2 regions of the Marinobacter sp. KMM 10035 genome follow, and region 2 is predicted to be linked to the other one. Evidence: predicted binding sites of a transcription regulator. Region 2 holds the regulator's gene; the other holds the start of a gene.
What was found. Region 2 encodes LexA, which represses DNA repair genes until DNA is damaged. Its sites were predicted from a motif close to CTGTNTNNNNANACAG; they were not measured.

Region 1 (15,702 bases), on a different contig from region 2:
CACCGTGCCCGGTCACAAAAATAATTGGAAGAATTGAGTGTTTCTCGTTCAACTTTTTCTGCAATTCCATGCCGTCCATGCCCGGCATACGGATATCCAGTACGATGCAGCCAGCCATTTTTTCGGAATAATCCTTGAGAAATACGGCAGCATTCTCATAAGGTTTAACCAATTTGCCATCAGTTTTCAGTAACAGCTCCAGCGAGTCACGAACGGCTTCGTCGTCCTCTACCACGTATACAGTCTGCTGAATATCAGTCATGGGTGTGCTATCTCCTGTCTGTTTTGTTATGGCGATCGGTCAATGAATCGACGGATCTTTCTGATCGTCCCGGGCGTGTTCCTGGCGCTCGTGCTCACGCATTTTCTCAAGCCGTTGCTGGATAATGCCAAAAACACTCTGTTTCGGATAGTTGCCTTTGCTGTCTGCCTTACCGGCTGGCTTGCCCAGCAGTAGGGTCACCGCTTCCTCAACACTTGAAACAGAGTAAACCGAAAACTGATTTTCACGGACAGCCTGAACCACTTCACTGTCCAACATTAAGTTCTGGACGTTGTTGGCAGGAACAATGGCACCCTGCGTGCCAGTAAGCCCGCCCTTGAGCTGACAGGTAGCGAAGAAACCTTCCACTTTTTCATTCACACCACCAATCGGCTGCACCTCGCCAAACTGATTTACGGAACCTGTAATGGCCAGATCTTGTCGCACCCCAACACCGGAAAGCGAGGATATAAGAGCACAGAGTTCGGCCAGCGAAGCACTGTCACCATCTACCTCGCCGTAGTTCTGCTCAAACGTCAGGCTGGCGGACAGGTGCATAGGGTCCATCACCGCAAAGTGCGAGGCTAACCATGAACTCAAAATCATCACACCTTTGGAGTGAATGTTGCCACCCAATTTCACATCCCGCTCGATGTCCATAATCCCGCCATCTCCATAATAGCAGGTGGCCGTTACGCGGTTGGATAACCCAAACTCGAACCCGCCAGTGGAGAGCACAGACAGCGCGTTGACCTGGCCCACGACCGAGCCTTGAGTTGAAACAAAAGTGGAGCCGTCACGGATTGAGTCGTAGAGTTGGTCACGGATACGGCTACTGCGGTATTTAGCACTCTCAAGCGCTCTTTCCACGTGAACATCCTGGATCATCTTGGCATTCGCCTGCCGAGCCCAAAAATCCGATTCCCGGAGCAGGTTGGCAATATTGGCGGCATGCAATGAAAGCCTGTCTTGATGTTCTGCCATACGGGCACTGTGTTCGATGACCCGCGCCACGGCCTTATTGGTGCAATGTAACAGGTTTTTTTCTTTGACAACGCTGGCAATAAACTTCGCATACATAACCTGGCTGTCTTCGGAGCGATACATTTCGTTCTCGAAGTCCGCAGTCACCCGGAACAATTCTGCAAACTCGGGATCGTAATCCTGCAGCAGCATCCAGGTTTCACGATCCCCGAACAGCACAAGTTTCACATCCAGCGGCACAGCTTCAGGCTCAATGGAGATAGTGCCTGAGAGTGTCAGCTCTCTTTCAAGGGAGTTGATCTGGATGCACTTCGAACGCAACGCCCGTTTGATTCCATCCCATACGAAGGGCTGCTCGAGCACCTTTATGGCGTCCATCAACAGATAACCACCATTGGCGCGGTGCAGACTGCCTGCCCGAATCAGTGAGAAATCAGTAAACACAGTGCCCTTGTAGGTAACATTCTCAACGTATCCGAAGAGGTTGTGGTAGGTGGGGTTATCTTCCACCACCATCGGCACCTCATTGGTCTTCTGATGCACCACCACGTTAACGAGATAGCGCCGGGGCATCTTTTTGTCCAGCGACGCATAGGCAATGGCTGCCTGCTCTTCGTTGTCGTCGAGAAAAATCTCAAGATTTTCAACCAGGTCTTTGCGTACTGCCTCGAAGTAAGCCACCACATCCGGAAGGTTCTTGTAACTCTCAATCAATGCGTCAATTTGGTGGCCAGAGATGCCTTCAAGCGTTTCCTTATTCAGGGCCTGCTGCTCATCTGCGTACTCCTGTTCCCAGTCCGCCAATTTCCGGAGTGCCTGTCGGAGCTTTTTCTCGAGTTTGTTGATCGAATCTTCGAACTTGTCGCGCTGTGCATCTGTCAGCGCCTTGAAGGTCTCTGCGGTATGCGGTTTATCACCTTTCATTGCGACCAAGCGATACCCGCCTGGCGTCGTGATGGTCAGGCTGACTTTCTTGCGGCGCGCCTGAGCTGCAACTTTCTCAAGTTCGTCTTCCTGCTTTTTTCCATACTCTTCTTTAAGCTGCTCTGACCGTTCCAGAAAGCTGTCGCTATCGAAGGTCTGCGGAATGACCTTCACCAGCCGGCTCATGAGTTTCTCCATGTCCTGCTTGAGCACCACACCTTTGCCCGCAGGCAATTGCAACAGCTTAGGAATGCGCGGCTCTTCAAAATCTGCGACATAGCACCAGTCGTGACTTTGCTGCTCGGTATCCAGGTGGTGTTCAAGGTAGCGCAACATCATCGTGCGCTTGCCCAAGCCATTCCGCCCTACGGCATACACGTTGTAACCACCATGTGGCATAGCAAGCGCAAACCGCACAGCTTCCTGAGCCCGGTTCTGGCCCACAATTTCCGCGAGCGGCTCCAGTTGTCTGGTCGACTTGAACGGTAGATCTTTCAGAACACAGGCTTTGTAAAGCTGATGCAGAGACAGTGACTTCAAGGTTGGGTCCTGTAACGGTTGACTCATTGGCCGGTCATTGTAGGTTCTGTGGACCAGTCTGTCGCGCCTGGGGACAAGAATTGTGACAAACTCTCAAAGGCGGGACGTTTTGTGACGCAGCTCACGCTTCACAATCTCCTCATTGCCCTCGTCTTTCATCGAACACTACACTTCATCTTCCGACTCTAAGCCTTTAGTCTTATAGTCGGCTATAACAACAACATAATAAGCAATGGGTGCCAATCTACGATGAGTGATTCCGAAGATCGCCGGCTCAAGGATCGCTATTCTGCTTCGTGCCTTAAGGTACAGGTTCGTCAGCGCGGTTTTTTCAAGAAGAATAAGCCTTCTTTCCAGGCGACCTGCCTCGATCTAAACCGTTACGGCATGGCTTTGCTAAGCCCGCGCCCACTGGAGCCTGGCACACGGCTGTTTATGGATTTTGAGGGGAAGTACATCAGTGAATCGAAGGTGTGCGCTCGTGTTGTCGAGTGCCGCCCTTTCCAAGCCGGCTATCGGGTAAGCGTTCAATTCAGCTACTACCTTAACAAGAAAGGCTACTCCAGAACGGTGGACAACGCCTTGTCACGCATCGAAGGTTTTTACAACCGCCTCGCCAGCTAGAACGCTCCTCAGACCAACCCGGCATCCAGGCTTGCTGCAACGTACATCCCTAACTCCCGGCACTGCTCTTCGAACTCATCCTGATACTCACCACGGCACATCAGCGGCTCCTGAACAAGCTTCCAGCGTAATCCGGTGGTGATGCTTTCGATAGCGCGCCGCGTCCCGGTGCCGTCGTGGCCTGCGCGTATGTAAAAGGCAAATGGAAGACCCTGGGTTTTCTCCAGGCAGGGATAGTAGCTGCGATCGAAAAAATCCTTCAAAGCGCCACTCATGTAGCCAAGGTTTTCAGTGGTGCCAAGGATAATGGCATCGCAGGCAAGAACATCATCCGGGCCGGCATCCAGGGGCGCCAGCACGGTTACTTCTACGTTCTCAATATCTTCGTGGCGAGCACCCTGCGCGACCGCATCGCGCAGGGTGAGGGTGTTCGGAGAGGGCGCATGGGAAACAATAAGCAGTCTCTTTTTACGATCCACATCACACTCCCATGATTGCTTTAGAGCAGTTCGTCGACAGCAGCCTCTGCCTCTGCAGCGCTTTTCTTATCAACCGGCTTTGGCATCAAGCTTTCACGTACCTTGGCTTCGATTTCCTTGGCAATTTCCAGATTCTCTTCAAGGAACTTGCAAGCATTGGCCTTACCTTGGCCAATCTTATCGCCGTTATAGGCATACCAAGCGCCGGACTTATCCACAAAGCCCTCTTTAACACCCATATCGAGCACTTCGGCCATGTGATAAATGCCCTTGCCATAAAGAATCTGGAACTCGGCCTGGCGGAATGGCGGTGCAACCTTGTTCTTGACAACTTTAACGCGGGTCTCGTTACCCACAACTTCATCTCCGTCTTTTACTGCACCGATGCGACGAATATCCAAACGTACTGATGAGTAGAATTTAAGCGCATTACCACCGGTGGTGGTTTCAGGGCTGCCGAACATTACGCCGATCTTCATACGGATCTGGTTAATGAAAACCAGCAAGCAGTTGGCGTGCTTCACATTGCCCGTGAGCTTACGCAGAGCCTGTGACATCAGGCGGGCCTGCAAGCCGACGTGGCTATCGCCCATCTCGCCTTCAATTTCTGCCTTTGGAGTCAGCGCCGCCACAGAGTCAACGATGATGACGTCTACCGCATTGGAGCGTACTAACATGTCGGCAATTTCAAGAGCCTGCTCACCGGTATCTGGCTGGGAAACCAGAAGGTCGTCTACGTTAACGCCCAACTTCTCAGCGTAGATGGGATCCAGCGCGTGCTCAGCATCGATGAAGGCACAGGTTTTACCGGCTTTCTGAGCTTCGGCAATAACCTGGAGGGTCAGAGTTGTTTTACCAGAGCTTTCAGGGCCGTAGATCTCAACAATTCGGCCGTAAGGCAGTCCGCCTATACCCAGAGCAACGTCCAACCCGAGGGAACCAGTAGAAACCGCAGGTATGGCTTCGCGGGGCTGATCGCCCATTTTCATTACGGCGCCCTTACCAAACTGGCGCTCAATCTGACCCAGCGCTGCGCTCAATGCTTTTTTGCGGTTATCTTCCATCAGTTCAAACCCTCTGTTGCCTTGGCCAGCGGCATTACATGCTTGTCGCTGGAGGTATAGTTAAGCGGGAGCTCGTACAGTAGTAACAGCGAATTCCCTGTATATTTGAACAGTATTAAAACATACCCCGAGGGAGAGGCCAACCCCTGTTATTGTGAAAGCATTCAGGTTTGCTTCAAAAACCCGCTAACTCCCTGCAGGGCAAAGAGAACCGCCTGCCGTCGCACCTGATCGCGATCGCCTTTGAAGTGCTGCACAACCGCTTCGGTGCTCTCAATGCTGGCGCCCCAGGCAAACCAAACCGTGCCTACCGGCTTTTCTTCACTGCCCCCACCTGGCCCGGCTACCCCGCTAATGGCAACCGCAACATTCGCACCGGTCGCTGCAAGTGCGCCTGCAACCATCTCACGCACCACCGGTTCGCTAACAGCACCATGATTGCCCAAAGAGGCATCGGTAACGCCTAACAACGATTGCTTGGCTTCATTACTGTAGGTGACCAAACCACCCACCACATAGGCGGATGAGCCTGGTTTGTCTGTCAGCACCTTGGCAACCCAACCACCGGTACAGCTCTCGGCAGTCACTACCGCGTAGCCAAGTTGTATCAACTTTGTGGCTAATTGATCCCCAGCATGTTCGAGTTCGTGGTCACTGGCAGGCATAATGTGCTCCCTCGTTTCATCACGGGCATAATTTTCTTACAATCCGTGGCTTCATCCAAAGTAAGATTATCCGGACTTGTCCATGTCAGCAGCTCAGAACACCAAACCCCAGCACACACCCATGATGCAGCAATACCTGAAGATCAAGGGTCAACACCCGGATGAGCTAGTGTTCTATCGCATGGGTGATTTTTACGAACTGTTCTATGACGATGCAAAAAAAGCTGCAGAGCTTATGGATATTACCCTCACTGCAAGGGGACAATCCGGTGGCAACCCGATTCCTATGGCGGGCATCCCTTTTCACTCTTCTGAGGGTTACATTGCCCGCCTGGTGCGTGCTGGTCAATCCATTGCCATTGTTGAGCAGATAGGTGACCCGGCAACCAGCAAGGGGCCGGTTGAGCGCCAGGTGGTCAGAATCGTCACCCCCGGCACGCTCAGCGACGACGCCTATCTGGAAGACCGCCGCGACAACCTGCTTGCGGCCATCTATCACCACCGTGAGCAGTTTGGCTTTGCATCACTGGACATCTCCAGCGGCCGCTTTGTGGTTTCAGAACTGGACACTCTGGAAGCCCTGCAGGGAGAGTTGCAGCGGTTACGCCCAGCGGAGATTCTTATCAGCGAGGATTTCCCCTACCAGGAAGTCGTCGCCGGGCTGACCGGTGTTCGGCGTCAGGGCCCCTGGCTGTTTGAATCAGACACTGCATTCCGGGTACTAACCCAGCAACTGCAAGTTCGCGACCTGACCGGGTTTGGCTGTGAGGACCTGAGCCTGGCCATTTGTGCCGCCGGTTGCCTGCTGCAGTATGCAAAGGAAACCCAGCGCACAGCCCTGCCCCACATTCGCAAGCTCACCCGGGAACGCCGGGACGAAGCCGTGATTCTCGACGCCACCAGCCGCCGCAACCTTGAGATTGATATTAACCTCATGGGCGGGCACCAACACACCTTGGCCTGGGTGATGGATAAAACTGCCACCTCCATGGGCGGCCGTGAGTTAAGGCGCTGGCTAAACCGTCCCTTGCGGGATATCGACGTAGTAAAGCAGCGCCAGCAAGCAGTATCGGCCCTGCTAGAAGGCTTTCATTACGAGCCAGTACACACTCTACTCAAAGCCGTGGGCGATATTGAACGTGTTTTGGCCCGCGTGGCGCTCCGCTCTGCACGCCCGAGGGACCTTGCCCGACTAAGGGACGCATTTCAGGCACTGCCCGATCTGCAGGAAACCCTGAAACCGGTTAACTCCCATCATATCGTCAAGCTGGCCACCACCATTGGCGAATACCCCGAGCTTGCCGACATGCTGGAGCGCGCGGTTATCGACAACCCGCCTGTAGTGATTCGGGAAGGTGGCGTAATCCGAGAAGGTTTTGACGAAGAGCTGGACGAACTGCGAAACATAAGCGAAAACGCCGGTCAGTACCTGCTGGATGTGGAAACCCGGGAGCGGCAGCGCACCGGCATAAGCACCTTGAAAGTGGGGTACAACCGGGTGCACGGCTATTACATCGAAATCAGCCGGGCCCAGTCTGCACAGGCACCGGTGGATTACATTCGCCGCCAAACCCTGAAAAACGCCGAGCGTTTCATTACACCCGAGCTAAAAGAATTCGAAGACAAGGCTTTGAGCGCGAAGAGCCGTGCTCTTGCCAGAGAAAAAGCACTCTATGATGAAGTGCTGGAAGCAGTTGCTGAGCAGCTCGCACCTTTACAGGATGCAGCTCAGGCCTTGGCTGAGCTGGATGTCATCAGCAACTTTGCTGAACGCGCCACCACCTTACGCTTTGTTGCACCGGAATTTCGCGACGCTCCGGGGTTCGATGTCGAGGATGGCCGCCATCCCGTCGTCGAGCAGCTTCTGGATGAACCGTTTGTGCCCAACAACTTACTGATGGATGCCCAACGCCGAATGCTGGTCATTACCGGTCCCAACATGGGCGGTAAATCGACCTACATGCGCCAGGCCGCTCTGATTGCACTACTGGCCTACACGGGGAGTTTCGTGCCCGCCAACCGGGCAGTGATGGGGCCGGTGGATCGCATATTCACTCGCATGGGTTCTTCAGATGACATTGCCGGCGGGCGTTCCACCTTTATGGTGGAAATGACAGAAACCGCAAACATCCTGCACAACGCTACCGAGTTCAGCCTTGTGTTGATGGACGAAGTCGGCCGGGGTACCAGCACGTTCGATGGCTTATCTCTGGCCTGGGCTACAGCCGAGCATCTGGCAAAAGAAATCCGTTGCTACACCCTGTTTGCCACTCACTATTTCGAACTTACACAGTTGGCAGACGACCTGGAACTCGCTGTAAACGTGCACCTGACAGCAACAGAGCACGACGACAGCATTGTGTTTTTGCATAACGTACACGAGGGCCCAGCCAGCCAGAGCTATGGCCTGCAGGTGGCCAAACTCGCCGGCGTACCTCAGAACGTTATACTCAACGCCAAAGCCCAGTTAGAGCTACTTGAGAATAGCGCAGTACCCGCCACGGCTCTGCCATCCCCGGCTGTTGAAGACCGTAGCAGGCAACCGGCCATGCCCACACAGGTTGTTTATCAGAGTGATATGTTTGCCAGCGCAGAACCCAGCGCTGTAGAAGAGGCTCTTCAGGGCATTGATTTGGATGATTTATCGCCCAGAGAAGCCATGAACAGGCTGTATGAACTGAAGAAATTACTGAAAAGCTGATAACAAATTGATCTGGGTAATAAGGTTATAGCGGTCAAACGCTTGCGGCAGTGCGGGCTGCTCCCTACAATATCGCCCATTAAAATATAACCACGGAGCATGACAACAAGCTCCGGATGAGATTGACCACTGGACCAGGGATCTGATTATGGCGTTTATCGTTACCGATAACTGCATCAAGTGCAAATACACAGACTGTGTAGAAGTGTGCCCGGTAGACTGCTTCTATGAGGGGCCGAACTTTCTGGTAATCGACCCGGACGAGTGTATTGATTGCGCTTTGTGTGAACCCGAGTGCCCAGCCGAAGCGATCTTCTCAGAAGACGAGCTGCCCAAAGACCAAGAGCAGTTTGTAGAGCTTAACGCCGATCTGGCGGGCAAGTGGCCCAACATCACCGAAAAGAAAGACCCACTCCCAGATGCGGCAGAGTGGGATGGCAAGCCCGACAAACTTCAATATCTGGAAAAATAATTACAGGTAAGCCTGGCAACATTGCCAAGACCTGAACCAAAAAAGGGAAGCCCATATCGGCTTCCCTTTTTTTTATCTATACCGCACTGACAACTCTATACCACCGATCATGATGGCTCGAGTATTTTCCGGGCCGCAGCGGTTTTATAGAAAGCCGATAGCCGCCTGCGCACAAGCGCCTCAACGTAGCCCTCTTCTTGAAGTAAACCTATTACCGGGATAGCCCAAGCGTCTACCTCTGCCACGATCACGTCACGAGTAACACCCAGGTCACCGAGCAGGTCGGTAAGTGGTCGGTCCCCATACTTCACAAAAAGATGGGCAACCACGGCCCGGGCGCAACCGGCAAAGTAGTCGGTTTTCCGGAACTGCAACCAGAACTCATACCCAAGCACCACAAATGCCTGCAGCTCAACGTCGCCAAGCCCTTCGCGAAGCTCATCAACCGTGCGGTCTTCTACGGCAACCCAGGCCGCCATAACCGTATCCCGCACTTCATCATCAGAGAGTGCCCGCTGCAGGAACTGCTCACTGCGACTGATCAGCCCCGGCAAGCTATCTGAAAGCCAGGCTTTGAGCCTGCGCTCAAAGGTTTCATCCAATCCGGGTACCGCTTTGTTGGCCATGCGCTTGCCAAATTTCATCATGGAACCCACACCGGGTACCGATTTGGTGATCAGGTTGTCTTCATAGAGGTAATTAACAATTCCCTGATACACCACATTCGAAACCAGTTCCTGATAAACCGGGTGCGCCATAATTTCGCTGATTATACGTTCGCGCTGCTGGCGCAATTCAAGCATTTCTTCCACAAAGCCCGTGGCTTGTTCACGGGTGATAATGTCACTTAATACAGTATTTGCCTGAACGGATGCGTTGAGCACCTCTGTGGCCATCTCACCCGCCAGTTCAGGAATTCCGGCATCCAGTTCCATGTCCACAACCACTCGCTGAATGGTCTCCATGACCTGCTTTTCCGAGGCTATGCGATTCAGCGTGATCGTATCTGCATGATCAAGAAGTTCGTTAACCTCTTGCGTGAGAAACTTGCGCAGCTTTGTGCCTTTCAACGAGGCAACCTCGTGCTTCACATGCAATTCCAGCAACTGACTGGCTGGATCGTTTTTGTCCTTGGTCATGATGTTCGTGGTCCTATTGATATGAAGAAACACAGTTATAATTGCACTGAATACCGAAAGGCTAACACGAAGACAAGGCAGACGAGTTCGCCATAGATACGTTTGGCCAGCAGTGGCTGGGCCAGTAGCAGCCCAGCACTACACCGTAGGTTGAAGCGGCCTCCAGATGAGTGGCCAGTTACTGATAATCGCTGAAACTGTGGGGGTCTGCCGCCAGCGCCAGACAAAGACTGCCAGGGCCAATATAGATGCTGCTGGTAATGCCCATCTGCGACAGTAATAGCTCAACACCATTTTTCTCACAGGCACTTCTGAGCGTGTTCAGTCCAGGCAACGCTTCGATTTCTGCCCAAGTAAGGCCGCAAGACAAGCTCACATAGGGTGTTAGCAGGCCAGCCTCAACTCTCGCCACGGCATAGTTCACTACCTTTTCCACCGCCGCATCAAAACTACGGGTTTTGGCAACAGGCTGTCCCTCAACACCCTGGCCAAAAATTACCGGGGTGATGTTCAGGGCTTTGCCAAGAAACGCCACGACACCTGATATGCTCTTATCGCCGCGGCGCCTGGCGCGCTCGCGAATGTAGTGAAGATCGCGGGGAATAACGCAGGTGTAGATTTTGTCAGAAAAACGCTCCACCTCATTCCGCAGCGCGTTCTTGGAGAGCTTCTGGTCAATCAGCCTGAGCGTATGAGCCGCCAGCAAGCCTTGCCCTGCAAAGATCTGCTTGCTATCAATCACCCGCATGGAGAACTTGCCTTCTCGACCCGACGCAGCTCGGGCCTGCTCGTAGTTAGCCATCACGCTGTTCATAGCTTCAGATGCGTTCTGAAAAATCAGGCTTCGGCTGCGGGTGACCGTTTCACAAATTGCCACATCGTACTCGGGCACGATCTTCTCCATGAACAGCTCATGGATCTGTTCGGCGCTAAACGCCTGAGTTTCAGCATGGCGACCTTTTTGCAGGAGCCCACTCTGATAGAACTCCTGGGTTCTGACAGGGTCGTGCCGGTCAATGTAGGTTTCGCCATCAATCACCGCAGTTACGGGGAGAATGAACACGTCGTGCTTGCGACTGAATTCGAATGGTAAATCACACGCCGAATCGACGATTAACCCAACTTTCACACCAAATCTCCTGCTTTCAGTTCCCCGAGGTTTTTCTCCAAAAGTGCCCTGTTATCTTGCTGCCAGGGGTGGAAACCTTTGCGGAAATAGGCCAGAAATTCCGGCATACACTGGCGCAAAATTCCAGGCTTTCCCCACAAGAAATTGAGCCCACCCATCCAGGTGCGAAGGCTCCAGAGCTTGCCGTCGGTTTTCAACAAGCTGCAAGTATTCAAAAAGGTGTACTTGAAGAAGTTCCAGGTCACAAACAGAAAAATGAACCGTCTCAGATTCTCATTTCCAACACACTCCCGGTAAACATCAAACGCAACCGATTTGTGCTCGGTCTCTTCGATGGCATGCCAGCGCCAAAGCTGCGTCATAACAGGCGTTGCGCCTTCCAGCCATTCAGGTTGGCTGAGAATGGCATTCGCCAGCACCGCCGTATAATGCTCGGCGCCGCAGGTGCCTGCCAGTTGCCTGCTGGGAGAAAGCTTTCCAACCCACTCCATGTGTTTGCGAAAACGGCTATCCAGGCGGTCAATGTCATAGCCCCGTGCTTTCAAGTCCTCGTTGTACGCTTTGTGCTCGCGGCTGTGCAGGGCTTCCTGGCCAATAAATCCACGGATTTCCGCTTTCAGTTTCGGATCTTCAATCTTGCCTTGATATAACCGAACCGCATTGATGAACTGCTGCTCACCATCCGGAAACTGAAGCGACAGCGCATTGAAGAATGCCGTGCGAAATGCGTCATCGCCGTGCCAAAGTGTTTTTAAATCTTCACTGACATCAAAGTGCAGGTGCCGTGGTTTAACGGACACACCCTCGGGAGTGGAACTGATGGACATGACTGCCTCCTGCTTCTATTTATTATAATTTTTGACTGTTGAACAAAAAAACACCAGTAGCATCAGTCTAATGCCCAGAATGAGCTAGAAGGAAGGGCGGTGCCAGCAAAAAGGACACATTGTCACAAAATGACACATCGTCAGTGGACCGGAAGCAGGGATTATTAGAAAGCTGACACAAAAAAGGGAGGCATTTCGCCTCCCAAAGTCTTGCAGATCATTTTTTGGTGGTCCCTGGTAAAAATCAGGGACTAAATACTCAGGGTTTATCGGTTTGCGTGGCGCCCGGAGCTTCCGGGTCTGAGGTAAAGCCAAGAAGCTTGGTTCGCTCAATCAACAAGTAAAGAACCACACCGGTGCCAAGGCCCCAACCCGCACCATAGACCGCCAATACCACACCCATAGTGCCCGCAATGCCGCGCTCGGTGTTGTTCTCCAATTGCTCCAGACCAACCATCAAACAGATATAGCCAGTCAGCAAAAGAGTCAGGGACAACGCAATGGGTAGTACGGGTTGAAAAAAGCTCACCAGCGGCAGAATAAACAGGGCAATAAACCCAGTGATCCAGAAGGTGCCACCGCCACTGTAGATTGAATCCATCGCGTTGCGGCCATACTTGTAACGCTCAGCCATAGTCGCCGTTACAGCTGTCCAGATAGGGCCTGCCAGGCCGGGGTATGGCGCAAAGAACGCATGACCACCGTTACGAATGGCGGTTACCAGGTGCACTCGGTCGATGCTGTTATCGATATCCTCATCTTTACGAAGATGATCTACGCGGTTCATCAATGACTGCCCCACTACGATATCCCCGAAGGCAATAATGTAGGCGATGACCGCCGTTGGAACGGCATACAGGAAGATTTTTGGGTCGGGGAATCCAACCGTAAACGGCAGGTAGTTCCACAGCTCATCAAAAGCCGGCTTGGTAATGCCCCACTCAACATTCGGCACATCGTATTCGCCAGTGGCGAAGCCCACGAGGATGGCTACAATCATGCCCGGTACCATGCCGTAGTTAGCAATTTTACGTGCGAAGGAGTTGGTTTCAACAAAGCCTTTGAACGACACAGAGAACATCAAATACAAACAAACAAGGCCACCAACAATCAATGAGATTGGCGTGTTGGCCACTCGGCCGCCAACTTCAATTTCTCCCATCAGAGCCGCAATACCGGCACCAATAATAATACCGCCTTTCATTGAGCGTGGAATCAGATCCACCAGCTTGCTTCCCAGGCGAGTAATGCCAAGGAAAAGGAAGATGATAAACACGAGGAACTGCAGGGCGAACATTGCCTGAATGGCCTCGGGGCCGGGCTCATAGTCGCTCAAAAACAGTAGTACTACGGGAATGCCCGGTGTTATCCAGCCAGGTACCAAAGGCACGCCCAGCAATGCAGGAAGCATAAAACCGATACCGCAGATCACGGCATACGCCAAGGCGACATCGTAGGGTACGCCCAAGTATTTCTGCAGCAGAGGAATCATAGCCAAGCTGACCACAAACATGATCAGAGCCTGAACCATCTCCGCAAACTCCCAGCGGTAATGGACAAAAGGTAGCCGGATCTTGAAAGGACCGGCAGGCCAATAGGGCTGTTCTTCCCCGGTTTTACGGTGAAACATTTGCATAGCTAGGTCTCCCGCACACGTTATTTACGCATGCATGCTTTGTATTGTTTTTGTAGAAATATCCGGCAGCATCAGGAGTGGCACTGCCGATCAGGAGGTCAGTTCAACTCTTTGGCTTGATCCCTTAACAGGAACTTCTGGATCTTGCCCGTGGATGTCTTGGGCAATTCCGAGAAAATGACGGTTTTGGGTACCTTGAAGCGAGCCAGGTGTTCGCGACAGAAATTGATAATGTCTTCCTCGCTCACATCACCTGCTTCTGGTTTGAGGGTCACAAAAGCACAGGGAGTCTCCCCCCACTTTTCATCCGGACGCGCCACCACAGCTGCTTCGAGAACATCCGGGTGCCGGTACAGCGTATCTTCAACTTCAATGGTGGATATGTTTTCACCACCAGAGATGATGATGTCCTTCAGGCGATCCTTGATTTCCATGTAGCCGTCTTCGTGCCAAACAGCCAGATCCCCGGTATGGAACCAACCGCCGCGGAATGCTTCCTCGGTAGCCTTGGGGTTCTTCAGATAACCTTTCATAACAGTATTACCGCGCAGGAATATCTCACCCACGGTTTTGCCATCTTTCGGCACGGCTTTCATGGTGTTCGGATCGCCTACCATGGTGCCGGCGAGGGTGTGATAGCGCACACCCTGACGTGCTTTGATTTTGGCCCGATCGTGCAATGGCAGCTCATCCCAGTCAGATTTCCACGCACACACGGTGACCGGACCATACACTTCTGTCAGGCCATACACGTGGGTCACCTTGATGCCCATCTCTTCAACGGCACCAATCACCTGGGCCGGTGGCGCAGCGCCTGCAATCATGGAGCGAACTTCATGATCAATGCCCGCCTTCGACTCAGGTGGCACATTCAACAAGGCGTTCAGCACGATGGGCGCGCCGCACATGTGGGTAACCTGGTGTTCTTTAATCAGCTGCAGGATCTTTTCCGGATCTACCCGGCGCAAGCAAACGTGCGTGCCTGCCATGGCAGTAATTGTCCAGGGGAAACACCAGCCGTTACAGTGAAACATCGGCAGCGTCCACAGATACACAGGGTGCATCCCCATGGACCAAACCGCCTGGTTACCCAGCGCGTTGATGTATGCGCCGCGATGGTGATAGACCACACCTTTGGGGTTGCCGGTGGTGCCGGAAGTGTAGTTCAGTGAAATAGCGTCCCATTCGTTGTCCGGGAAGCTCCACTGAAACTGTGGGTCGCCCTCTTGCAGAAAGGCTTCGTAGTCCAGATCACTAACCTGAACACCCTCGCCGTATTCCGGGTCGTCAACATCAACAATAAGCGGCTTGTTTTCCAGACGGCTCACAGCGTCGCGCACCACCTCACCAAACTCGCGATCGGCAATCACCACCTTGGCTTCGCCGTGCTCAAGCATGAAGGCAATGGCTTCTGCATCCAGGCGCACATTCAGCGTATTCAAAACTGCGCCCATCATGGGCACCCCAAAATGACACTCCACCATGGCGGGAATATTCGGCAACATGGCAGCCACAGTGTCTCCCCGCTTGATGCCTCGCCCTGCTAGTGCAGATGCGAGGCGCCGTGAACGGTCGTATGTCTGCGCCCAGTTATAGCGAACAGCTCCGTGGATAATGGAGGGGTAGTCGGGGTAGACGCTGGCAGTGCGTTCGATAAAATCAATCGGGGATTGAACAGCGTAATTGGCATCAAGGGGCGCAAGGCCCTGATCGAAGATCGAGGTCATGGGGTGTTCCTCTTTGTGAGCCTATTGTTCTTGTGTCGTATTTAGAAAAGCCGCTAGAGTGACTAAGAGTAGCTATGACTTATTATAGAAATAATCTTATTTTATAGAGGTAATACTAGAAATTACACCAAGGTATTATAGTGTAATTACTATACAACACCCCAAAACGATAGAGCCGATTACTACTATGAGTTTTAGCTTGCCCGATGCAGACCCGCAACCCGGCCTGATACTCGATAGCGCTGCAAATACTTTGCGCAGCAATCTCGCCGCAGAATCATTGTGGGTGAAGAATGACCTGACAGACCCATCTGGCATCCTCCCAACGAATGTTCAGGCACTGGTTACCGCCGCGCTGACGCAAGCTCGGGCAATCGAAGATGTAGAATCCCACATCAACAACACCGTTCTTCTATGGACGTTTATCCCCTGCCTGAAAACCGCCGAGGTACTGGCCCGTGGCCGCGATGCCACGACCGATATCCTTAACCGGGATCAGGCCATTCGATCGAACCGCCTTTATCGGGTG
Region 2 (15,702 bases):
ACCAGATCATACCAGTGGATGAAGGGATAAAAGTACCAGCGGTCGTACACTTTGGCCTTGATTGCATAGCCCCAGCGCAGGGAAAACTCAGCCAGAAACACCGCAACGAACATGGCGTCGTAGAATATGAAGTTTTCGTGGATTGGGTGGTAGGCCGCCTGAAAGGCGGGGAGATGCTCTTTTAACACATTCTGGATAGCGATGAAGTTATAGACAGAATCCCAGATAATAAACGCGAGGTTGATGATGATCAGTCCCAGCATCAGGAAATCGATAATCAGCCAGGTGATCTGGTGACTGGACTTAAGATTCTCGCGGTTAATTTTCAGCATTCGCGGGTGTCCGTCCTCTATGGTGTAATAGCGTTCGCAGGTATTTCCACAGGTTAGCGCATTTGCACCGGGTCGACGACTTGTCTGAGCGCGGATTAACTTGACCACCCGTCGTTAAACTCTCACGCTTGAGCGATAATCACTACCGTTACGAGCAACACTGAAACAGCCGGATGCTATCACTTGATCACATTTTGAAATCGGTACAGATCCGGCTGCTGGGCCTGCTGCTTTTGCTGTGGTCTTCCACGGGCATGGCCCAACAGGTTGAGGTTCGTGTCAAAGGTGACTATCCCGGTCTTAAGGAAAATGCCGAAGCCTTCATTGGCGAGGTGGAGGGCCGCAGTGCCGGTAACCTTCGACGCTATGCTTCTACGGCGGTTAGCCAGGCTCGCAAAGGGTTGCGGGCACTAGGCTATTACAGTCCAATTGTGGACTGGCAGGTCGATGAGGGGGATTCCGAAGAAACGGCGCACCTGACTCTGGAAATAACACCTGGCGAGCCGGTTCGTATCAAGACTCGTACCGTTGAAATCCGCGGGGCTGCATCGACCGACCGGCGTTTTACCGACAACCTGCCTGTCCATCCTGCCGAAGGCGACATATTGAACCACGGCGACTACAGCAATCTCAGGAATATCCTGCAAACCCGCGCCCGGCGCAGGGGTTACTTTGATGGCCGGCTTGTTACCCGTAGCCTGGAAGTGAACCCGGAAACCCTGGAGGCTAACATCACTCTGGTGTTCGACAGCGGCGACCGGTACCGGCTGGGGGCGGTTACCTTTGAAGATGGGCACTGGTTCGAAAGTGACCTCCTTCACGATTTTGTTACGTTTGAGCCGGGCATTCCGTATCACGCCGATGAAATTGCAAAGCTCAACAGCGACCTGCTCAGTAGTGGCTACTTCTCAGGTGTAGACATTGATGCGGCCCCCTCGAGCGCAGAGGATGGTGTCATCCCCGTTCGCATCAGCCTGACCCGCCGGGATGGCCGCTCCATTGCCACAGGCCTCGGATTTTCCACAGACGTGGGGCCGCGCTTCAGGGCTACTTGGCGGGAGCACTGGATCAATCCGATGGGGCACACCCGCGGTGCAGAAACTGAACTATCGGAGCCAAGGCAGAACCTGAGCACCTGGTATGAGCTGCCGCTGGACCCGCCCATGACCGACCTCATTCGTTTTACGGCGGGCTACCAGCGTGAAGATATCGAGAATATCGAATCAGAGCTGCTGACGTTTGGGCAGCAATGGCAGCATCAGCTGGATAATGAATGGTTGCAGGTCCTGTCTTTGAGTTGGGAGGGAGAGCGCTTCAGCATTGGCGATGATGAACAGGATACGAGTACGCTGCTGCTGCCGGGGCTTGGCTACTCCAAGTTGCACGTCAACTCGCCCCTGGATCCCAGCAAAGGGTATCGTTTGCAGATTAACGTTACTGGCTCCCACAGAGCAGCTCTTTCCAGCGTGGATATTCTGCACGTGAATGCCGTTGCCAAGGGGCTGTATACGCTTGCCGGAAAACACCGGTTTTTGTCACGGCTTCAGATCGGTGGTGTAGGGACAAACCAGTTTGAAGATGTGCCGCCTTCTTTGCGATTCTTCGCAGGTGGTGACCAGAGTGTGCGCGGTTATGGCTACCAGACGCTCTCGCCGGAAAATGATAGCGGCGTTCCGGAGGGTGGACGCTACACGGTGGTGGGTAGCGCTGAATACCAGTATCAGTTTGCGCAAAAGTGGCGAGCCGCCGTTTTTGTTGACCATGGCAACGCAGTGAATGACCTGTTCGACCCTCTTGCCACCGGCGTCGGCGCCGGTATTCGCTGGATCAGCCCCTTGGGGCCTTTGCGTCTGGACCTTGCCAAGGGCTTGAATCCTGAATTTGGTGGTGAGTGGCGGATTCACTTCTCAATGGGGCCTGAGTTGTGACGGAACTGGAAAAAAACAATAAAGACAACGGTGCTGACGCTCCGCCTAAACCTCTGCGCAAGCGAACGAGCCGCCTTCGATTCTGGATAGTGTTACTTCTGGGTTTGTTTGTACTTCTTCCGATAGTTTTGGTTGCTGCGGTATTGCTCGCGCTGCGCTCAGAAACAGGCACCGCCTGGGTTATTGACCAGGTGCCGGGGCTTGAAGCCGTGAACGACCAAGGCTCCCTGTTCGGAACCTGGCAAGCAGACCGAATCGAGTGGCACGGCTATGGGGTGGATGTAAGGGTTCAAGCCCCCCTCATAGACTGGTCACCCTCCTGTCTTTTTGATCTGCAGCTTTGCCTTGAAACCCTGCATCTGGAACAGCTGGACGTTAATGTGCAGCCTTCTGACGATCAGCAGAGCTCCCCGGAGGACATCAGCTTGCCGCGGCTTGAGTTGCCACTTGGACTCAGGGTAAGTGATGTGCGGCTAGGCACGTTTACCTTCAATGGCAGCAAAGTGTGGGACAGATTCGAGCTTGATTCCAAGGGTTCCGGTACGGACTGGACGCTCGAGCGGGTTTACTACGAGCGTGATGAATACACGGTGGTGGCCTCTGGTCGTGTTGAAACACGACGGGACTGGCCCGTAAATCTTGACGTTAGCGCTTCACTGCCGCCGCCCTATGGCACGGACTGGGTGATTGATCTGGTATTGTCGGGGAGTGTAAGGGATCTTGCCGTTACGGGTCAGAGCCGCGGTTATTTGAATGCTGCGTTGGAAGGCAAGGTAGAACCTCTAGCAGCCAGCCTGCCAGCGCGCTTACGGGTAACCTCTGAATCTTTCCGGGCGGTGGAGGCTTTGCCAGACACTCTGGTGCTGAAAAACTGGTTTGCGGAGGCTCAAGGCAACTTGCAAAGCGGATTCAGGACGAAAGGCCAGGCCACGTTGCCTGGCACCGAAGGGCCGGTTGAGTTGAAACTGGCGGGACTGGTTACAACCGCTAACGCCAAAGACATACGTCTGGCGCTGACGGCAGTCAGTAAAGACGCGAAGAGCCCGGCAGAAAGCTCACCCAAAACGGTCGTAGTGACCGGTAGCACCCAGTGGCAGGGCGGCTTGAGTGCGGAAGCAGACATACAGCTCCGGCAGTTTCCCTGGTATTCGCTGATTGCTGGCTTGGAAAAGCCGCCGGTTGATCTGCGCAGACTCGATGGAAACGCCTCATGGCGCGACGGGCGTTATCAGGCAAACCTCACCGCCGAAGTGGATAGCTCCCAAGGCAGTACAGAATTGGCGGCCACGGTTGATGGCGACACTTCCCAGGTCCGGCTGACCGAGCTCTCTGCGGTTACTGAGGCAGGCTCACTCTCTGGTGAGGGCGCTGTCAGGTTTGCTGGGCCGCTGAGTTGGCAAGCGGCGCTGGAGCTGGAGAACTTTAATCCGGGCTATTGGGTTCCGTTTCTGGAAGCTAGTCTCAGCGGTGGTGTTACCACAGAGGGCCAGCTTACTGATGGCCCTGTCCCTGATATGACGGCCAGTTGGGACCTTGCGGGACAATGGCGCGCCAGCCCCACGGTGATTGCAGGCAGCCTTGATACCTCAAGCGGTGACTGGGACGTTCCGGAACTGAAACTGATTATTGGTGATAACCGTGTTGAAGGTAGCGGGCGTTGGGGTAATCAATTAACAGCCAGCCTTAACCTTATGCTGACGGAGCCGGAGAAAATTTTACCGGGCCTTGGTGGGCAAGCCGATCTTCAGCTACAGCTTGCCGGTACACCTGATGACCCGCGAGGAACCTTGACGGCCAGCGCAACCGAACTGCGCTGGCAAGACCTGCTGGTTGTTGAAACTCTGGATGTAAATGCACAGTTGGACCAGGGATTCCGTCTCAACAGTGAGGTACAGGGGAAAGGCGTTTCCGTCGGTGGGCAAACTATTGAGTCACTAGCCGTGAAGGCGCAAGGTACCCAAGGGGGGCATACGGTCACCCTTGATGCTCAGCATGAAGAAGCAAGGCTGCAGCTGGATTTCAAAGGTTCGGCTACGGATAGCTGGAAAGGTTGGGAGGGCAAGCTTGCGCGCGGTGTGATTGATGTGCCTGGGCAGGAGCAGAGTTGGAGGCTGGAAGCGCCCGCCGGGCTTGTCTATGAAGAAAACGGCGAACTCAATTTTTCTGCACATTGTTGGCGCTGGCAGCAAAGCTCGGTTTGCGCTGACGACCAAACCTTGCTGCCAGTGCCTAGTGTTGCCTACCGCGTTGACAGTTTCCCGGCTGCGGCCTTGGCGCCGCTTATGCCAGAGTCCTTGCGCTGGCATTCCAGTATCAATGGCGAAATTGCCTTCACCTCTGCCGATGCAGGTCCGGATGGCCGGATAGTGCTTGATGCGGGCGAAGGCCGCTTCGAAATGCTGCTGGATGGCGATTGGGAGACCTTGAGTTACACAACCCTGAGGACAGAGCTGGAACTGAAGCCCGAACAGGCAGATCTGGCCGTGCGGCTGTCGGGGCCTGAACTTGGCAATCTTTCGGTTGATATGAGCCTGGACCCTATGGCCGCAGACCGGCCAGTTGAAGGTAGCTTCAAGCTGGAAGGGCTCGATATTGCTCTGGCCGGCTTGTTTACCGGGCTAGAGGAAATTGCTGGCGAGGTTAACGGCGAGGGTACAATTTCCGGGCCACTGATGAAACCGGCAGTGAAAGGTGAGATTGCATTGACCAATGGGCGGGTGGTAGATCCACGTTTACCGCTGCCTATGGAAGAAGTGATCGTTAGCGTTGAGCTCAACGGCTATTCCGCTGATATTCGTGGTCGAATTCATAGTAATGCCCGCAGCGAAGCCGTTATCGAGGGGGAAGTCGACTGGCAGGGGGCTCCCGGGGGCCAGATTCGCATTACCGGAGAGCGGTTACCCTTTAGCCTGGAACCCTACGCGCACGTCGAAGTGGCGCCAGATCTCACCATTGCCTTCCGTGAAAGCACGCTGAGCGTGGAAGGCCGGATTGAGGTGCCCCGAGGAAGTATCGAGATTAAAGGTCTGCCTGCTCAGGCGGTGTCCGTATCTGAAGACGAAGTGATTGTGGGCGTGGAGCAGGAGGAGCCTCTTATCCGCTCACTGGATATGGATGTCACGGTGGTGGTCGGTGATGATCAGGTGACCTTTAAGGCATTCGGCGTGACCGGTGATCTGGAAGGTTCGTTGCGAATCCATAACGACATGGACACAAGAGGCACACTGCAGTTGGTCAACGGCCAATACGAGGCCTATGGGCAGGAGCTTGAGCTGCGTCGGGCGCGATTACTGTTTGTTGGTAATCTGGTTCAGCCGTACCTGGATATTGAAGCGATCCGGCAGGTGGATACCGTTGTAGCAGGGATTCGATTAAGTGGGCCGGTTCAATCGCCCACAACGGAAGTGTTTTCCAGCCCTTCCATGCCGCAATCAGATGCTCTGTCTTATGTGATTCTTGGCCGCGCCCCCGGTGGCCAAAGCGATGATGGCCAAATGAGTCGTGCTGCCATTTCCCTTGGCCTGAACCAGGTAAACCGGGTGACAGGCCAGATTGGAGAAGAGTTCGGCATACGCCAGCTAACCCTGGAAGCCGAGGGCAGTGGCGATCAAACATCGGTGGTGGCCAGTGGTTACCTGACCGACGAACTCAGTGTTCGTTACGGGGTCGGAATTTTTGAGCCGATCAGTACAGTGGCGTTGCGTTATGATCTGGGCAAATACTTCTATCTGGAAGCCGCTAGCGGGCTGGCTGCATCTCTGGATATTTTCTATACCCGGGATTTCTAGCATCCATCAGTGTTGGTGGTTTCGCTTGGTGACGATTCGGTGGCTGTGCCACTCGACAAACGGGCCAGCTTGAATGACATGGCGGCCTCCAGAAATTGACCGAAGATGCGCCTGTGCCCACCGTGGTAAAGCAGGTATTCCGGGTGCCATTGAAGCCCCATAAGCCATTGCCCCCGGGAGCTTTCAATGGCCTGAACAAACAGGTCGTTATCCACTGCGGTGACCTTCAGGTTTTTACCAAGCTGCTTTATTGCCTGGCTGTGGATGCGGTTGGCACCTATTACGGGCGCTCTCATAACCTGCCCCAGCAGGCTTGTTGCTACAAGTCGCACGGTTTGCATTGGTAGCAACAAAGGACGGTGCCTGGTGTTTACCCTCAGGGGCGTTACGTTCTGGCACAGTGAGCCGCCGTGGAATATGTTGATGAACTGCGCACCCCTGCATATGCCCAATACAGGGATTCCTATCGACTCCGCTTGCTCCAGCAGCAGCTGATCTGTGCTATCTCGTGCTTTGTCGTACTTGGCGCTCACCTGAGGTTGCTGGCCATAACGTTCAGGGTGAACGTGAGTTCCGCCGGAAAGCACCAGGCCGTCAAGCAGGGACACATCCACTCTTGCGCCTGGGCGAATGTAGTAAGTGTGCGCACCCTTCAAGCGAAGCGCCAGGCTAATCAAGCGTTGGGCAACACGCTTCCGGGCCGGGCCACTGATACCTATCGTTAGCCCTGGCAGGCTGTCGTCTGGATCGATGTGTTTAGACATAGCCCTTGCTTTCGAGCCAGTTTGCAGAAGTTTCCTGCCAGCTTGTAGTCAGATTGCGTAAGCTGATTTTACGGCTGTCCCTGAACAGGGTGCGCAGTTCTTTCAAATCCTCAGCATGATTCGCCAGTTGTTCGACTACGACCCAATCATTCCAGACAGTAGAAAAATGCCATTCAGGATTGTCGATGTCACAGTCCGGAAGTCTGTAGTGCAGGGTGGGCCTGCTTTTAATACGGGGGTCTTCGACGTATTCGTCGAGCAGCGATTTGTCGAGATGCGCGAACAGGGGCAACAGATCCAGCGCCCGGTTTCGTGTGGGGTTGGATTCGAGATAATCCACCATCATCTGCCGCTGATCTGGCACATAGTCGTCCTCAATCAACAGGTCAGTGTACTTGCTGCTCCATGGCTCAATATATGGCGTAAATTTTCTGCTGATGTCCAGCTGATGGCGCGCCTTTAGCCATTCATATAACACTGCAAACGCCTGATAGTAGCGCACGAGTGTTGTCGGCTTGAGATCCGGCAATTCAGGGTTGAGCTGTAAGCCGAATGCAAAATAGATCGCGTTTCTGCTACCCAGTGCACCCGCCTCCCTGAGCTCGTCGACCAGAGTCTCAATCTGGCACAAGTCTGAAAACTCCATGGGCGGGCTGACAATCTCCAGCGGCACAATCAGTTCAGCCGCTGCGTCTATAACCTCCATTGCTTGCCCGCCAAGTTCCCGAATGGGTTGGGGTAAGCGGTCGTCTGCGAGGTCCAGATCCTTGATTGGGTCTGAGTCCAACTCGATAATAAAATGACCAAAGGGTGTTTCAAGCGTGCTTACATAGCGGGACTCCGGTTTTGATTTACCGCCCAACAATTCGCCAGCCAGATCTACGAGCTCCTGATACCCCAAACCGGACAATTCAATCTCCACACCCACCCGGCGCTCTTTCCCGTCGGCTGTTTTGGCAATGTCTGGCATGTTTAACGTGATGATTCGATTCATGGTTCTCTCTAAAGGCGGAGTGTGAGGTTTTTAACTTTATCACACTACCAAAGCCTTACCAGTCAGGGGGCTTCAAGAAAATGAAGTGCTTGGCTTTACACTGGATAAAACACTGTATATAGTGATTTAACTGTATAAAAAAACAGGATGGTTGAATCACTGTATACGCCATCTCTTATAAGACCCGGCTTGTATAAGCCCTGCATGCAGCAAGCGGAGCAGCGAAACAATGAAGCTGACAGCAAGACAGACTCAGGTACTGGAAATTATTCGTCGATCTGTAGACGAAACCGGCTATCCACCTACACGTGCAGAAATTGCGACAGAGATGGGGTTCCGTTCGGCGAACGCTGCGGAAGAGCACTTGCGAGCACTGGCGCGTAAGGGTGCCATCGAAATGGTTCCAGGTGCCAGCAGGGGAATCCGCTTGCCTGAAGTTGCTGAAGATCCAGGCCTGCCGGTAATTGGCCAGGTAGCTGCGGGCAGTCCTATTCTGGCGCAGGAGCACGTTGAAGAGCATTGCACACTGAAGCCGGAATTCTTCTCGCCGTCCGCTGACTATCTGCTTCGAGTCAGAGGTATGAGCATGAAGGATATCGGGATTCTTGATGGTGACCTGCTTGCTGTACACAGTACTCAGGATGTTCATAACGGCCAGGTGGTCGTGGCCCGGGTGGGTGATGAAGTGACTGTGAAACGTTTTAAAAAAGAAGGTTCGAAAGTCTATCTGATCGCCGAAAACGAAGAGTTTTCGCCGATAGAAATCGACCTGAAAGAGCAGGAATTGTTTATTGAAGGGCTGGGTGTGGGTGTTATCCGGCGTTCCGATCTGCACTGATCGGGCGGGCATAACCACAGACGCATTGAAAGGCGGGTAATTTATGGAACAGTTAAGTTTTAATCAGAATATTGCGTGGCAGCAGAGCGTTATGCCAGGCCTGATATCGGAATACGCAGCCCCGAAACAGCGCACGGTTATTCGGGCTCGGCACAAGCCCGATGTGGAAAGCACCAAGCCGGCTGGCAATGTGACGGAAATCATTCTCCCGGAAGGGCAGGTAGAGAACTTCCAGTTGCTATTGCCAATGCTGACTCAGCTGAACCAGGAGAAACGCTGGCTGGCGTGGATAGACCCGCCCCAGGCGCTGGTGAGTAAGTGGCAGAAGATGCACGGCATTGTGACCGGTGAACTGCTGGTTCTACGCTCCACCGCTGAACACCCGGCTCGCCAACTTGCTGAAATAGCTCTCAGCGCGGGTACCTGCCACGCAGTAGTTATGTGGACAGGAAAGCTGGGTAAAACAGCGTTTGCCTCCTTGCAGGAAGCAGCTGCTAAAGGTAACAGCCACGGGGTTGTTCTCAGGCAGCGTTGAGCCTGGTCTTAATGAAGGGTGTATGCGGGCTGGGTGTCTGAAATGTCCAGCTCGTCATCCTCCCAGTCGATGTCGTGAGAGACAGTTCCGGCGGCTTCTATTCCAGCTGCAATCATGGCTTTGGCCACAGACATATCCCGATCTCCCATCATTTCACGGGCTTCATCTGAAAACGAAATTTTGACCAATGGCGCGTTGTCGTCATCGATGCGCCGCAGGGCGTAATCGCCGTTGTTCAGTTGTACAATTTCAAAAAACGATGGTGACATTTCAATAACCTTTTAATGTTGAGAACCTGAGGCTGTGTGCTCGGTAGGGGTTACCACTCGCCGTGCTGCGCTTCCAGATTGTCGGTAAACTGTTTCATGGCTTTCAGCGTTCTTCTGAGAGCTTGGGCTGAGCGGTCTGGCCCAAGCTCTGTTGAGACGGCAATAATGTTTTCTGAACTCACCGTCTTCCGTGTCGCGGGCGGGCTGTTCTGAGCAGTTTCGAGTTGCTCAATGTGGCTCCACCAGCTTCCGCTGTCCCGCTCGAGGGCGGTAAGCAACTCAATTTCTGAGGCCTCATCGCCAATAAGGCTGGCGAGTTCTGCGAGAGACAAGGGTCCGTTTGGGCGCTTCTGGTAAAACTTGGCAATCATTACCAGCAATAACCGCTTTGCCCTCAGTAGTAGCTCGATAGAGCCTTGTGTTGCTGCTTCCTGTTGCAATTTTTGCGGTGGCGCCGAACTTCCTGTAATCGCAGTTTGGGCCGCGACATCAAGTAACGTGCTGGCAAGAAACAATTTTTGTGAAACCAGCGAATACCATTGAGAAGCCATCGAGCGCTCACCTTAATTAATCAGCCATTCTACCATTTTGGTTTGCAGATTTCTTTATCCCCCTTCAGACTTGCGCCCAGGTGACAATAAAACACAATTAATGACTTGAAACGGGCGTTTGAATTTGGCAAAAAGCATGCTTCGTCTTGGGTTATTGGGTTGTCTGGAGGGGTAAGGAATGCGGAGCCGATTAGTCGCATGTATGGCAGTTTTTTTGGTCGGGTACACCGGCCAGGCGCTGTCAGCAGTAACGGTAGCTGAAGCAGAACGGCTAAAACAGGATTTGACGCCGGTTGGTGCTGAGCGGGCAGGCAATGCCTCTGGCAGCATTCCCGAGTGGACAGGCGGGCTGCGTGAGGCGCCAGGAAACTGGCGTAAGGGGCAGGTTGAGATAGACCCTTTCTCTGCAGACGATACGTTGTTCGTAATCACTGCGAACAACATGCATCTCTACAAAGACAAGCTCTCTGATGGCTCGCTCAAAATGTTGAGCCAATACGGCCCGAACTTCTTTATGCCGGTTTATCAGACTCGTCGCACCGCCGCATTTCCTGAGCATGTGTACGATAAGTTCTATGAGAATGCTCTGACTGCAGAAGTACTGGATAATGGTAACGGCGTACGCAACACCATTATGACAAGCCCGTTTCCAATCCCGAAAAGCGGGCTTGAGGTGATGTGGAACCACATTCTTCGTTACCGTGGCGAGGAAGTTTCCTTCCGGAGTGCCTCTGCGACGCCGCAGGTAGATGGCTCCTTCAACCCAGTGGTTAACCACTACGACTACTACTTCCCTTACAGCAAGGAAGGCACTGAGCTTGCAGATATAGATAACAAGATCTTCTATCTCAAGACCGATACGATTTCACCATCCACTCTGGCTGGAACAATCACGCTGGTGCATGAAACACTGGATCAGGTGCGATCCCCTCGGTTGGCTTGGCGTTACGACGCTGGATCACGGCGCCTGAGGCGCTCACCGAACCTTGCGTATGAGACAGACTTGCCTAACTCTTCGTCGCTGCGTTCGGTCGACCAGAAAGATATGTATAACGGTGCGCCAAACCAGTATGACTGGGAGCTGAAGGGCAAGCGTGAATTGTTTGTTCCTTACAATGCCTACAAGCTGCATGATGAGTCGGTTAAGCCGGGTGATGTCATCCGCCCGGGGCATATCAATCAAGAACTGGCCCGCTACGAGCTTCACCGAGTCTGGGTTGTCGAAGCAACTCGTCGCACCGGCATCAAACACATCTACGACCGTCGTGTTTTCTATGTGGACGAAGACAGTTGGCAAATCCTGATGTCGGAAGAGTATGACGAGGCTGGTAACTTGTGGCGTGTTTCCGAAGCTCACAACATCAGCTATTACCAGGTACCAGTATTCTGGACTACCATGGAGATGACGTACGACCTCAAGGCGAAACGCTACTATATTGATGGTTTGAACAATAACTATCCTGCTTATAATTTCGAGCCCGGGTTCCGTGGCAGCGAGTTTACGGCTTCCTCAGCGAGGCGGGACGCTCGCCGCTGATTATGGTGTAAATGGTTAAGTCGCTAGCGTTTGCCGGTGGCTTGTCCCGGGTCGTCCGTATTCTATCCCTTGCTTCCAGGAGAACACGCTGTGGCCGACCCTCAAACTCCCCCTTCAACCGCACTCCAGGCATACCTGGATAGCTTCGATCAACTTATGGCAGACCTCGGTCGCGCGCTCGCCGAGCAGGACTGGGATGCCTTGGTTCGGCTCAATGAGCAGGTTAAGCCTACAATAGAGCCACTTATGACTTCGCTCGAAGCCGGGCAGGCGGATCCGGAACTGGTTCGGACAAGGCTTGAAGAGTTGCGCCAGTTTATGGACGCAGCAGGCGAGGGCGCTACCCGAGCCAAGGCCGAAGCGGAACAGGCCTTGAAGGGCGTGAATCGAAACCGCAGTGCCGCCAAGGCTTATCAGAACGTTTCAACAACTCAGCCTAAATAGCGTCATAAAATTGACTCTTCTGTGTTTACAGTCTTAAATACCGCACATATCCCCCAAAGAGATGTTTGTGAATGTCCAAAAATAACAAGGTGTTGGTGCTGAGTGAGGACGAGTCGAGGCGCCGGGATCTGGCGACTATTCTGGAGTTCATCGGCGAGGAGCAAGTTTTAGCAGGCGACGAAGCACTGGCGCTCCTCGAATCCGGCGATGCAGGAAGCTTGGCGGACATCTCGGTTGCTGTGGTAAATGGGGAAGACCCGAACATCGTCCGCACCATTGAACAAGTGTGCAAAGCGGTTCAGGGCGTCCCTTTCCTGATGGTTGGCGACCCAGTACTCAAAGGCCTTCCGGAAGCAGATGCCGCACGCATCATTGCTCGTATGGAATGGCCGCTAAACTACACCAAGTTTGTTGATTCGTTGTACCGCGCTCAAATATACAGCGATCAGTTCCGCCGCTCCAAGGAACGTGGTGAGCAGCGAGGCCTGCAGCTGTTTCGCAGTCTGGTTGGTACCAGCCGCAAGGTGCAGCAAGTGCGCCAGCTGATGGAGCAAGTGGCCGATAAGGATGTGAGTGTCCTGATTACCGGGCCGTCTGGCACCGGCAAAGAGGTTGTTGCCAGAAACCTTCATTACCATTCCTCCCGTCGTGACAAGCCGTTTGTGCCCGTAAACTGCGGCGCCATTCCCGCGGAGTTGCTGGAAAGCGAATTGTTCGGCCATGAAAAGGGTGCATTTACCGGCGCTATTACAGCACGGGTCGGGCGTTTCGAGATGGCAGAAGGCGGCACTCTGTTTCTGGATGAAATCGGCGATATGCCCCTGAACATGCAGGTAAAAATACTCCGCGTTTTGCAGGAACGTACGTTTGAGCGGGTTGGCAGTAACCGGACGATTTCTGCGGATGTTCGTGTTATTGCGGCCACTCACAAACACCTTGAAGATATGATTGAATCCGGTGAGTTCCGGGAAGATCTTTACTATCGCCTGAATGTCTTTCCCATTGAAGTGCCGTCACTGCGGGATCGCGTGGAAGATATTCCACTGCTGATTAATGAATTGATTTCTCGCATGGAGAAAGAGAAGCGCGGCTCTTTGCGAATGAATTCGGCGGCCATCATGAGTTTGTGCCGGCACGACTGGCCGGGCAACGTGCGGGAGCTTGCGAACCTGGTGGAGCGGCTGGCGATTATGCACCCGTATTCGGTAATCGGGGTGCAGGAGTTGCCGAAGAAGTTCCGGTATGTGGACGATTTTGATGAGAATCGGCCAATTGAGGATTCGGGGATGCCTTCTGGTATTCCTGGTCTGGTTGGGTTGGATGCCCCGGCTTTGTTGCCGGTGAATGGTATTGATCTCAAGGATTATTTGTCGAATCTTGAGCGGCAGTTGATTCAGCAGGCTTTGGATGAAGCGGGCGGAGTGGTTGCTCGGGCGGCGGAGAAGCTTAGGGTTCGGCGGACTACGTTGGTTGAGAAGGTTCGGAAGTATGGGCTTCGGGAGGAGGAATCTGAGGAGTCCTGAGGTGGCTGGCTTTGGTGGTGGCGCGGTCGCGAGGTAGCCCTTTTCAAAAAAGTGTCGCAAAACTCGCTTCGCTCAGACACGCGACATTTTTTGAAAAGGGCTACCCCACACCCGCGCATTAACTGTCGAGTTGCCTTCTTTTTTCTTGTGACAATAAGACGTCAAAGGTTTTCGGCCTTTGGCGTTTTCTCGTTTCTGGGCGACGTAAACCCGTCGCTTGCCTTTCTTTGGGTAATTCTACTCATTGATTTATATAGTAAAAGTCTAGTTGGCACGATGCTCGCTTTGTAACCTGCAAACGAATCATCCTAAGGGTGTGGCCCGGTGTAACGGGTTAATCGGGAGTCAGGTTATGAGTCAGGCACAGTTTGTCATTCAGTCGGTGGAGCATGAGGCCCAGGCCAATGCGGCGGCGGATGCTAACGATAAGGTTAGGGCGTTGTTTCCGCAGCAGGATGATGAGGCGGTGGATTCTGCGTTGGAGATGTTTAACCAGATGTCGCGGCAGATTACCGATTCTTATCGCACGCTGGAGTCGCGGGTTAACCAGTTGTCTGGCGAATTGAGCCAGGAGTCTCTGCAGCGTCAGCAGGAGCTGGAGGAGAAAGAGCAGTTGGCTGATCGGCTTTCTACTCTTTTGAAAGCTCTGCCTGCGGGTGTGGTGGTTCTGGATAGCCAGGGTGTGGTGTCTCAGAGTAATCCGGCGGCGGCTGAGTTGTTGGGTGAGCCTTTGGAAGGTGAGCGCTGGGTGGATGTGATTCGCCGTTGTTTCTCGCCACGCCGTGATGATGGTCACGAGGTGTCTTTGAAAGATGGGCGCCGGGTGAGCATTGAAATCCGTACCATGGAAAACCAGCCAGGGCAGCTGATTCTGCTGACCGATCAAACAGAAACCCGTCATCTGCAATCACAGCTTGCTCACGCACAGCGGCTTTCCGCCATGGGCAAGATGGTTGCGTCGCTTGCTCACCAGATTCGTACCCCTTTGTCTGCAGCTATTCTCTACGGCGGTCACTTAACCCAGGATGATCTGGATGAGGAAATGCGCCAGCGTTGTGCTTCCCGCTTGATGTCACGGCTTACCCACCTGGAGCAGCAGGTGCGAGATATGTTGATTTTTGCCCGAGGCGAGACTCGTTTGGCGGAGGAGCTTTCTGCCGCAACACTGGTTTCAGCTCTGGAATCGGCACTGGAAGGCATTAAGCCCGCATCCGGTTCGGATGTAATGCTAAGGAATGAAGTGCCAGCGGATTGTCGGCTGATGTGTAACCGGGATGCATTGGTCGGCGCCTGTACCAATCTGGTGAATAACAGCCTTGAGGCTGGTGCAACCGCCGTTGCGGTCCAGATTACGTTGGAAACGGGCGAGTTACTGGTCCGTGTAATGGATAACGGCCCGGGCTTTGCCAAAGCAGAAGCTGGCAGGCTTGCGGAAGCTTTTTACACAACGAAATCTCACGGCACCGGGCTTGGCTTGGCGGTTGTGCAGGCCGTTGTTAAGGCGCACCAAGGGCAGTTTTCTATTGATTCGCCAGAGCAGGGCGGCGCTATTGCAACTCTGCGCTTGCCGCTTTTGAGCAATATTTCCCGTAACCCTTCTCGTAAGACCGTTTAATCGGAGGCAACCATGGCCAAGGCCCAGATACTGATTGTTGAAGATGACCGCGACCTGCGGGAGGCGCTGGTAACCACTCTGGAACTGGCAAAGTTCCGCGTGCGTGAAGCTTCCAATGCCCATGAGGCGCTGGCTCGACTGGCAGAGGCACCAGTCGATATGGTGGTCAGCGATGTAAATATGCCGGGCCTTTCCGGTCATGAACTGTTGGGAGAGGTGCAGCGACTGTACCCGGGCTTGCCGATGATGCTGATCACAGCCTACGGACAGATCAGCCATGCGGTTTCTGCCATGCAATCCGGTGCAGTGGATTATTTGGTCAAGCCCTTTGAGCCAAAGGTATTGGTTGATGCCGTCACCAAGGTGGTCGGCGGCAGTCGCTCGAAGTCTGGCGATGAGCCAGTAGCTGAAGACCCGGCCAGTAAGCGCATATTTCAACTGGCAGCCAAGGTGGCTGGCAGTGATTCTACGGTGATGATTTCCGGCGAGAGCGGTACTGGTAAAGAAGTGCTGGCCAGGTACATCCATCAGCAGTCGCCCCGGGCGGAACAGCCGTTTGTGGCCATTAACTGCGCGGCTATTCC

Region 1: a site for LexA is predicted at 4,975-4,990, ahead of recA (recombinase RecA). Genes of this name have one in related genera too.

The regions. Positions count from the first base shown of each region.
Region 1 is NZ_JBBVMG010000002.1:695,629-711,330, forward strand. Features, by position in the region: gene fixJ (response regulator FixJ) at 1-262, opposite strand, end outside; gene AADB16_RS15115 (Lon protease family protein) at 302-2,710, opposite strand; gene AADB16_RS15120 (PilZ domain-containing protein) at 2,960-3,334, shown strand; gene AADB16_RS15125 (flavodoxin family protein) at 3,343-3,813, opposite strand; gene recA (recombinase RecA) at 3,834-4,877, opposite strand; gene AADB16_RS15135 (nicotinamide-nucleotide amidohydrolase family protein) at 5,042-5,542, opposite strand; gene mutS (DNA mismatch repair protein MutS) at 5,625-8,243, shown strand; gene fdxA (ferredoxin FdxA) at 8,392-8,715, shown strand; gene AADB16_RS15150 (hypothetical protein) at 8,823-9,854, opposite strand; gene AADB16_RS15155 (DegV family protein) at 10,033-10,983, opposite strand; gene AADB16_RS15160 (metal-dependent hydrolase) at 10,980-11,810, opposite strand; gene AADB16_RS15165 (solute carrier family 23 protein) at 12,070-13,446, opposite strand; gene AADB16_RS15170 (acyl-CoA synthetase) at 13,545-15,173, opposite strand; gene AADB16_RS15175 (sensor histidine kinase) at 15,361-15,702, shown strand, end outside.
Region 2 is NZ_JBBVMG010000001.1:1,889,978-1,905,679, forward strand. Features, by position in the region: gene AADB16_RS08490 (hypothetical protein) at 1-332, opposite strand, end outside; gene AADB16_RS08495 (autotransporter assembly complex protein TamA) at 506-2,260, shown strand; gene AADB16_RS08500 (translocation/assembly module TamB domain-containing protein) at 2,257-6,048, shown strand; gene AADB16_RS08505 (gamma-glutamyl-gamma-aminobutyrate hydrolase family protein) at 6,045-6,812, opposite strand; gene AADB16_RS08510 (amidoligase family protein) at 6,805-7,806, opposite strand; gene lexA (transcriptional repressor LexA) at 8,036-8,644, shown strand; gene AADB16_RS08520 (cell division inhibitor SulA) at 8,688-9,179, shown strand; gene AADB16_RS08525 (hypothetical protein) at 9,188-9,448, opposite strand; gene AADB16_RS08530 (DUF6586 family protein) at 9,499-9,999, opposite strand; gene AADB16_RS08535 (DUF1329 domain-containing protein) at 10,178-11,536, shown strand; gene AADB16_RS08540 (SOS cell division inhibitor) at 11,627-11,980, shown strand; gene AADB16_RS08545 (sigma-54 dependent transcriptional regulator) at 12,052-13,503, shown strand; gene AADB16_RS08550 (sensor histidine kinase) at 13,856-15,118, shown strand; gene AADB16_RS08555 (sigma-54-dependent transcriptional regulator) at 15,131-15,702, shown strand, end outside.